DNA from 2 places in the Enterobacter cloacae complex sp. R_G8 genome. Region 2 is predicted to be linked to the other one. Evidence: predicted binding sites of a transcription regulator. Region 2 holds the regulator's gene; the other holds the start of a gene.

Region 1 (4,427 bases), 1.5 Mb from region 2:
ACGGCAGGATTTCACCCATACGATAGGAAGCAGCCAGATCGTACTGCATGGTGCCACCCAGTTTGCCCGCATCGTTGTTCGGTGAAATTTCCATTGGACCGGTGTAGCGTGCCCCCGCCCCCAGCATCAGCCCCCTCAGCGGCGTATTGTCAAAGGTGTAATCTCCCCACAGGTTGAACGCATTTTCCGGCACCTGCGTTGGTCGTTTGCCCTGGTATTTATCATCTTCGGTATTGATCAGATGGGTATAGGCATAGTTGGCAATCAGGGTCACGTTATCCGTCGGACGGCTGACGACCGAGAGCTCGGCACCTTTGGATTCCACTTCGCCGGTCTGGCTGTAATTCAGGAAGCCCGGATCGGAGGTGACGACATTTTTCTGACGGATATTAAACACCGAGGCGGTAAAGGTTGTGGCGTACTCTGCCAGCAGGTATTTCACCCCGCCTTCAACCTGTTTGCTGGTTGTTGGTTTAACGTCTTTGGCCGTGAGCGTGCCCTGCGGCGACACCGGGGCAAACCCTTCGGAGTAGCTGATGAACGGTGACAGCCCATTCTCAAACGCGTAAAGCGCGCCCAGGCGTTTGGTCACGCGGTCCTGCGAGACCCAGGCTTTGTCGCCGTTCTGCAGATAATTGCTGGTCACCGAGCGGTAATCGTCATAGCGCAGGCTGGCCAGCAGATTTAAGCCGCCAAATTCCACCTGATCCTGCAGGTAATAGCCGTTTTGTTGGTAGCTCAGACGATTTTTCTGCCCCGTATACAACCCGAGATCGCGTTCATTGATTTGCGAATAGTCAGGATTTCGCATATCAATGCCGGGCGTTGTCGAGGCATAACGGTAGTAGAAGTGAGAGTTCAGCTTTTGATAGTCAAACCCGGCCAACAGGTGATGTTTCCATTCCCCCAGCGCCACGGTTTTGGTTACCTGGTTATCAATGTTGAAACTCTTCAGATCCTCATCCGTGGTGTAAGCAAAACGGTTAAGCTGGTAGACCTCACTCCCCGTCCCCGTGGCGTAAACGCTGCGCTGATGGGTGTCGACATCAAAGTACCGTGCCTTCTGGTTAAAGCCCCAGCCGCTGTCAAACTCATGTTCAAAGCTGTAACCCAGCATCCACTGACGCTGTTTAAAACCGCTCCATTCATCCCCGGCGTAATCACGGCGATCGGCATACTTCGAGCGCAGGTAAGCAAGCGGCAACGGGTTGGATGGTGACAGGCTCGGGGAGTTTTGCGCCAGCGCATCAATGGTGAGACGCGTTTTGTTGTCCGGCTGCCACGTAACCGACGGTGCGACCAGGTAGTTTTCATACCGCGTGGTATGGGGTTGATCGTCATTTTCAGTGGCTTTACCCAGCAGACGGTAGTTCCAGTCGCTGTCGGCGATTTGTCCGGTCGAGTCGAGATAGCCCTCTTTCAGATTGCGGTTACCGGTGTTGAAGCCAAACTCGGTGCGGGCAGCTTTTTGCGGCTTTTTGCTTTGAATGTTCACCAGCCCACCCGGGGAGCCGCCGCCGTAGAGCACAGAAGATGGCCCTTTAAGGATATCGACGCTCTCAATCAGCAGCGGATCGATGCGCGCTTTGGTGTTTCCGGTGACGTTATACGGCAGCTGCAGGCCGTTGTAGAACTCCTGGTCGACCGTAAAGCCACGAATTTTATACTCGCTCATGTACGTGGTGTTTCCACGCAGCTCTGTCGAAACGCCCGGAACATAGCGCAGGATTTCGTTCACGGAACTGGCATGGCGTTGCTCAATTTGCTGCGCAGAGACGGTATCGATCACCTGCGGCGTTTTACTTTCGGCCACCGCCGATTTGGTTGCGCTGTTCGTCCATGCGGGGAGAACGCTGCCCTGCTCAGAGCCGGTGACAAGAATGGTGGATTCTTCCGCAAATGCCTGTGCCTGTAATGCCAGCGTCACGGCTCCTGCCAACGCGCATACTGCAAAACGTGAGGTGTTCATAGTGTCGTCTTGTGGTTATATGTAACTAGGAACGACAATTATTATCATTTCGATTAGCAAATCAATATCACGACAAAAAAAACGGCCCTTTTGCGAGAGCCGTTTTGGGTTATCTATGCCCGTCTGAGTAACCTGAATATGCCCAGAACAACAATGGCGCCCACCACAGCCACCAGGAAACTGTGCAGGTCAAAACCACTGATGCTGCCGCCAAAGCCAAACATCGTCGCCAGCCAGCCGCCAACAACCGCACCAACAACACCGAGCACACAGGTCAATATAAAGCCGCCGCCATCATTTCCCGGCATGATGAGTTTAGCGATAGCCCCGGCAATAAGACCAAAGATGATCCACGCGATAATACCCATAGCGATGCCCTCTTGCAGGTTTAACGCATGCGCAGAAAACCTTCCGCGCAGGTAACTTAAGTATAGGTCATCACGGTAAAACCGATTTCATCTCACCGACTTAACTTCTCTGTACTGCGAAAAAAACTCACCGGTTTGTATTAAGTTTCGTTTCACGCTGCCGATAACGCAGAGACAGTCTGTCATTTATCAAGGAGCCATCCGGCGTGAGTAATTACAGTGAGCAGTTCCTGAAGCAAAATCCGCTGGCTGTATTAGGGGTATTGCGTGACCTGCAAAAAGGCGAGGTGCCGCTGCGCATCAGCTGGTCAAACAATCAGTTCATCAGCAAGATCCTGGATGCGTCTGCAGAGAGGCTGGTCATCGACCTGGGCAGTCAGGAGCATGAAAACCGCGCCGCGCTGCGGGCGGAGAAAATCTCGGTGATGGCAGAAACGCACGGCGCAAAAGTGGAATTTGTCCTGCCGCGCCTGGAGCTGAGCGAATTCGGCGGTCTTCCGGCGTTTGTCACCCCGCTGCCGGCCAACCTCTGGTTTGTTCAGCGCCGTGAATATTTTCGTATCAGTGCCCCGCTGCACCCTGCCTATTTTGGTAAGGCCAAAATGCCGGACAAAAAAGAGATCCGCTTTCGCCTGTTTGACCTCTCCCTGGGCGGCATGGGTGCGCTGATGGATACGCCAAAGCCTGACGGACTGGTAGAAGGCATGCGATTTACCCAAATCGAACTGGATATGGGAGGCTGGGGGCGTTTTTACTTTGATGCGCAGCTGATTGCCATCAGCGAGCGTAAGGTGGTCGACAGCAAAAATGAAACGATCGTCACGCCACGTCTGAGCTTCCGCTTCCTGAACGTCGGGCCGGGCGCAGAGCGCGAACTGCAACGGATTATCTATTCTCTTGAGCGAGAAGCGCGGGAGCGGGCGAATAAAGTGTTGTGACAGACGCCGGGCAGCACGCTGGCCGCCCGACAACGGCATTACATGGCATCCATCGCTTTCTGTACTTTCCAGATATAACGCGGAGCCTGTGGTGCCGGATGATTTTTCGCTACGTGTTCAAAGAACTCGTCTTTGTCCATGCCGTTAATCTCTTCTATCGCCTCTTTACGGTCCGATGAGAACGTCCTGAGCAGCGCACCCGCGCCGTTCACGTAAGAGACCACCAGCGCATACTGCATCACTTCAGGATCCTCGATTCCCTTCAGCACGCCGTGTTCCAGAATACTCAAATAAGCCGTGCCCATGGAGATGTTACGTTCCGGGTTTTTCAGCTCGCTGGTTGACGGCTGACCGCTCCAGCCCATATAGCGATAGACCTCTCTGCCGGCAGTTGAGGCCTTAAGCTGCATTAACCCCACGGCATTGGATTTGCTGACAAGCGTTGGGTTACCGCCGGATTCCACGGCAATGATCGCCGTGATCAGCCGCGGGCTGACACCCCAGGCTTTGCCCGCCTGTTCGCTGATCGGCATCCACTGCATGGCCCGTTTCACAGGTACTTCCGGGTTCCATGCCGGGTTTTGATAGTCATGTTTTGAACTACAGCCAGCCAGCAACACAATCAAAAAAGCAAACCATCTCAATTTCACGTCATCTATCCTTATAGCCGGTCATCGCCCTTGAAGCAGGCAACGTATAAGCGGCATGATATAGACAATTAGATTCTCATTCAGCAAGGAATTGCCATGTCTCAGTTTCATCTTATCGCGCCGTCCGGGTACTGCATCAACCAGGAGGCGGCACAGCGGGGCGTTGAGCGCTTACTGGAACTCGGTTACACGGTAGAAAATCAGACAATTATCCCCCGCCGCCAGCAACGTTTTGCCGGTACGGAAGCGCAAAGGCTGAATGATATCAACAGCCTGGTAAACCTGCAGGGTGAGAACAACATCGTGCTGGCGGTGCGCGGCGGCTATGGTGCGAGCCGGTTGCTGGAGAGTATTGACTGGCAAGGGCTGGCAAAGCGTCAGCAGCAGGATCCCTTGCTTATCTGCGGCCACAGCGACTTTACCGTAATCCAGCTCGGGCTGCTCGCGCTGCATAACGTGGTGACCTTCAGCGGCCCGATGCTGGCCGGTAATTTCGGGGCAC
Region 2 (4,427 bases):
CAGGTTGGCGGCAAAAGTCAGATTAAACTGGAACCTTGCAGCCGGGCGGCAGAATGGTCAACATAATACCCTAACCTGACATCCGTAAAAAAAGAACTTTGCCATGAAATTGAATAGCCGAGCGCAATCTGCACAATCACCGAACACGAATCCCCCCATCGTACTGGTCCACGGGCTGTTCGGCAGTCTGGATAACCTGGGCGTACTGGCACGCGATCTGGTTACCGATCACGATATTTTGCAGGTCGATATGCGAAATCATGGCCTGTCCGGGCGTTCAGAGGAGATGACCTATGCGGCCATGGCGCAGGATCTGCTCGATACGCTGGATGCCAGCAATCTTGAGAAAGTGACCTTGATCGGGCACTCAATGGGCGGCAAAGCGGTCATGGCCCTGACGGCGCTGGCACCGGAGAGAATAAGTGGCCTGGTGGTCATTGATGTCGCCCCGGTAGATTACGACGTCCGTCGTCATGACGAGATTTTTGCCGCCATCAACGCGGTGACGGAAGCTGGCGTCTCCAGCCGTCAACAGGCAGCCGCTGTCATGCGTGAGCATCTTGATGAAGAAGGTGTGATCCAGTTCCTGCTGAAATCGTTCGTTGACGGCCAGTGGCGTTTCAACGTGCCGGTGCTGTGGGAGCAGTACGATAACATCGTCGGCTGGAAAACCGTTCCGGCATGGCCGCACCCTACCCTCTTTATTCGTGGCGGCAATTCGCCGTACGTCACCGACGCTTACCGCGATACCCTGCTGGCGCAATTCCCCCAGGCCCGTGCCCACGTCATCGCTGGCGCCGGACATTGGGTTCACGCGGAAAAACCAGACGCCGTCTTACGCGCCATTCGCCGCTATCTCACTGACACGGCAAATTGATTAAAAAGAGAGCGACTGGAAGGCTGCGGGCTTCCAGTCGTTGGCGTGTCGTTTTTGGTGATGTATGATGGCGCGCTTATCGCCCGGGCATTAGCAGGGCGGCGTGTTTCCCCCGAAGTCTCAGAATCATGGCCAAAGAACAAACGGACCGTACGACACTAGATCTGTTCGCGAATGAGCGTCGACCGGGACGACCGAAAACGAATCCGCTTTCGCGCGACGAACAGCTGCGTATTAATAAACGCAACCAGCTTAAACGCGATAAAAATCGTGGACTTAAGCGTGTCGAACTGAAGCTCAACGCCGACGCCGTCGATGCGCTAAACGAACTGGCTGACGCGCGTAATATCAGCCGCAGCGAGCTGATTGAAGAGATGTTAATCACCCAACTCGAGACCATGCGCAGCAAGGCATAAGTCCGAAAAATCCCTTTATTACCCTTTTCATGTAGCACAGAGTGCAGTCCTGCGCGATAGCTGTTTCCGCAGGGTTGCCTGTTCTGCTATTATTGCCTTTATCCGTGGACAAATTGCGCCACCATACCATTAAGTATCAAGAGGTTATTTTACTCATGGCAATTATCGGCATTTTCTTCGGCAGTGATACCGGCAATACCGAAAATATCGCAAAAAACATTCAAAAACAGCTCGGTAAAGACGTTGCCGATGTGCACGACATCGCCAAGAGCAGCAAAGAAGATCTCGAAGGCTATGACATCCTGCTGCTGGGTATCCCTACCTGGTATTACGGTGAAGCCCAGTGTGACTGGGATGATTTCTTCCCGACACTGGAAGAAGTGGATTTCAACGGCAAGCTGGTTGCCCTGTTTGGCTGCGGTGACCAGGAAGACTATGCCGAGTACTTCTGTGATGCGCTGGGTACCATCCGCGACATCATTGAACCAAACGGCGCCGTTATCGTAGGTCACTGGCCTACCGCCGGCTACCACTTTGAAGCGTCTAAAGGTCTGGCTGATGACGATCACTTCGTGGGTCTGGCGATTGACGAAGACCGTCAGCCAGAACTGACAGCAGAGCGCGTTGAAAAATGGGTTAAGCAGATCCGTGAAGAGCTGCACCTGGACGATATCCTCAACGCCTGATTTTTATTGCGGCGCAACGAGGGTTGCGCCAGCAAACCAGGTCAAACCGATTAAATTAATCGCTACAATCTTTTAACTTTTTCGCCCAGACCTGTACAATGTCCCCCTGATAAAACGTGGCTCCCATTGAGCAAGTTTGTTGGTGATACCACGTTTTTATAAGCATACTTTACATGAGACTTGCAGTTTTCATTTAGCCATGGCAGTTCTATAATGAGACGCATTATCCCAGGTGCATTTTCTGTCACTTCCTATAGAAGTGAATCGTTTAGCAACAGGACAGATTCCGCATGACTGACAACAATACCGCATTAAAGAAGGCTGGCCTGAAAGTTACGCTTCCTCGGTTAAAAATCCTTGAAGTGCTTCAGGGTCCAGACAATCACCATGTCAGTGCGGAAGACCTTTATAAGCGTCTTATCGACATGGGCGAAGAGATTGGGCTGGCAACCGTTTATCGTGTGCTGAACCAGTTTGATGACGCGGGCATTGTCACCCGTCATAATTTCGAAGGCGGTAAATCTGTATTCGAACTGACTCAACAGCATCACCACGATCACCTGATCTGCCTGGATTGCGGCAAGGTCATTGAATTCAGCGATGATTCCATTGAATCACGCCAGCGTGAAATCGCTGCCCGTCATGGCATCCGCCTGACAAACCACAGCCTGTACCTGTATGGTCACTGCGCTGAAGGCGATTGCCGCGAAGACGATCACGCGCACGACGCGAAATAAGCACGCTTTCATACTCTGAGCCAGCCGTAAGGTTGGCTTTTTTTTGCCTGTTGTCTGGCAAAAAAAAAGCCCGGCAGCGCAGCGCCACCGGGCATGATAATAACGAGTTAGTGACTGTTGTTGCTGCGAATCTCTTCCCAGATCCGATCGCAACGCTTCGCGACTTCCTGATCGTTACCGGTTTTGCGCGCCTGGATACAGGCCTGGTAATCCATCACGCGAATATTCTCCTGGGTTGCGAACTGCTCATGCGCTTTCTCTTTTTTCAGCACATTCAGCACGCTCTGGCAGGCTTCGATCTTCTCCGGCGAACCCTCCGCCGTATTGATACAGGCGCTGTAGGCATCTTTCAGACGGGAGTCCTCTTTCGGGGCCTGATTCTGCGCACAAGCCACCAGTCCCGATGCCAGCAACGCGACGATTACAATCTTTTTCATATGTAGTCTCCGGTCCGGCGGGAATTACCCCGCCGGACGAGTCATCAGAAGATGGTGAACGGTGCGATAACCATGAATTTCACGTCGCGTTCATCCTGGAAGATGTTGCCGTAACCGCCCGCGTAGCTCGGGATATCGGAGTGGTTGTCGTATTGTGTAAAGTGCAGTTTGAACATGGTTCCTTTGGCGCGACCATCCTGCAGGGTGTAGATCGCATCCAGGCTGTAAGAGGACTCTTTGAGGCGATAGTTTGGATCGTAGTATGCGTCCGGTGTTGCCATATCAGCAGGCTTCGCGTCCCATGCGTAGGCGTAAGATGCCCCCACCGCCCAGCCTGGCAGGTTCCAGTTTTTCAGATCATACATTGCGCCGAAGAAGACCGCTTTTTCGCCATCGGCGTTGAAGTCGGAACGGTTATCCCACCAGATATCCAGACGACCGTTTGAAGATGCATAGGTTGGGGTCATACGCTGCAGGAAGTAGCCCTGCTGCCCTTCCGCTTTCACCCACGTTCCTTCAAGACGCAAATCCACCTGGCCGACTTTGTAGCCGAAGGTCAGCGCCTGCAACCACGCCGTGCCGTCATAAATATCATTCACGCTGCCATCACTGACTTTGTCTCGCGTACCGTAGAACTGGTAACTGGTACTCAGCGGGCTACCAGCAATATCAAATTTGTAACTGGCTTTAGCAAAATACTGGTCGATATAGCCTTCCGCCTGACCAAATGCCGCTTCAAGCACTAAATCATTTTTAAAGTCGTACTTCGCACCCAGCGAGTGGAGATAATCCACTTTGGTCTTTTTATCGTTCTGGTAGAACTTGTCCATTTCGATATGCCACGGCGCTTTATACTCGTTGGTCCACATATACGAGAAGCTCAACGCACCTGCGTCACCGTAATCAAAATTGGCGCCCGCTTCTGCCCCCTGATAGGTACCTGGCATAAAGCTCCAGTGCGGTGCTAACAGGGTTTGACCGGTTGGCTGAATATAACCACCGCGCGCCCATACCGGGCCGTATTTAAATTTCGCGGCAGCTTTATACAGGCTGATACCGCTTTTATCTCCGGACCAGTCTTCTTTATACGCTTTATTACTGGAGGAGAAGGCAATTTCGTTCGGGTGGCCGCTGTCACCATTTTCCGCCATTTCAATTGCCGTGAAGGCGGCAATATCCAGACCGAACATATCGGCAGCGTAACCAGACTGGAAATCCAGGTTGGCGTTCCAGGTAGAGTGAGAAAGGTTCGTTTTATATTTATCTTCCGTGAC

The links. The regulator Fur, encoded in region 2, represses iron uptake genes when iron is present. The targets are predictions, from matches to a motif close to ATAATAATGAGAACNACTATCAA.
Region 1: a site for Fur is predicted at 1,995-2,017, ahead of NQ842_RS10495 (TonB-dependent siderophore receptor). Genes of this name have one in related genera too.

The regions. Positions count from the first base shown of each region.
Region 1 is NZ_CP102246.1:2,204,560-2,208,986, reverse strand. It holds gene NQ842_RS10495 (TonB-dependent siderophore receptor) at 1-1,969, opposite strand, end outside; gene NQ842_RS10490 (GlsB/YeaQ/YmgE family stress response membrane protein) at 2,083-2,337, opposite strand; gene NQ842_RS10485 (flagellar brake protein) at 2,544-3,275, shown strand; gene emtA (membrane-bound lytic murein transglycosylase EmtA) at 3,314-3,925, opposite strand; gene ldcA (muramoyltetrapeptide carboxypeptidase) at 4,022-4,427, shown strand, end outside.
Region 2 is NZ_CP102246.1:3,715,977-3,720,403, forward strand. It holds gene ybfF (esterase) at 104-877, shown strand; gene ybfE (LexA regulated protein) at 1,006-1,293, shown strand; gene fldA (flavodoxin FldA) at 1,449-1,979, shown strand; gene fur (ferric iron uptake transcriptional regulator) at 2,270-2,716, shown strand; gene chiQ (ChiQ/YbfN family lipoprotein) at 2,824-3,153, opposite strand; gene chiP (chitoporin) at 3,198-4,427, opposite strand, start outside.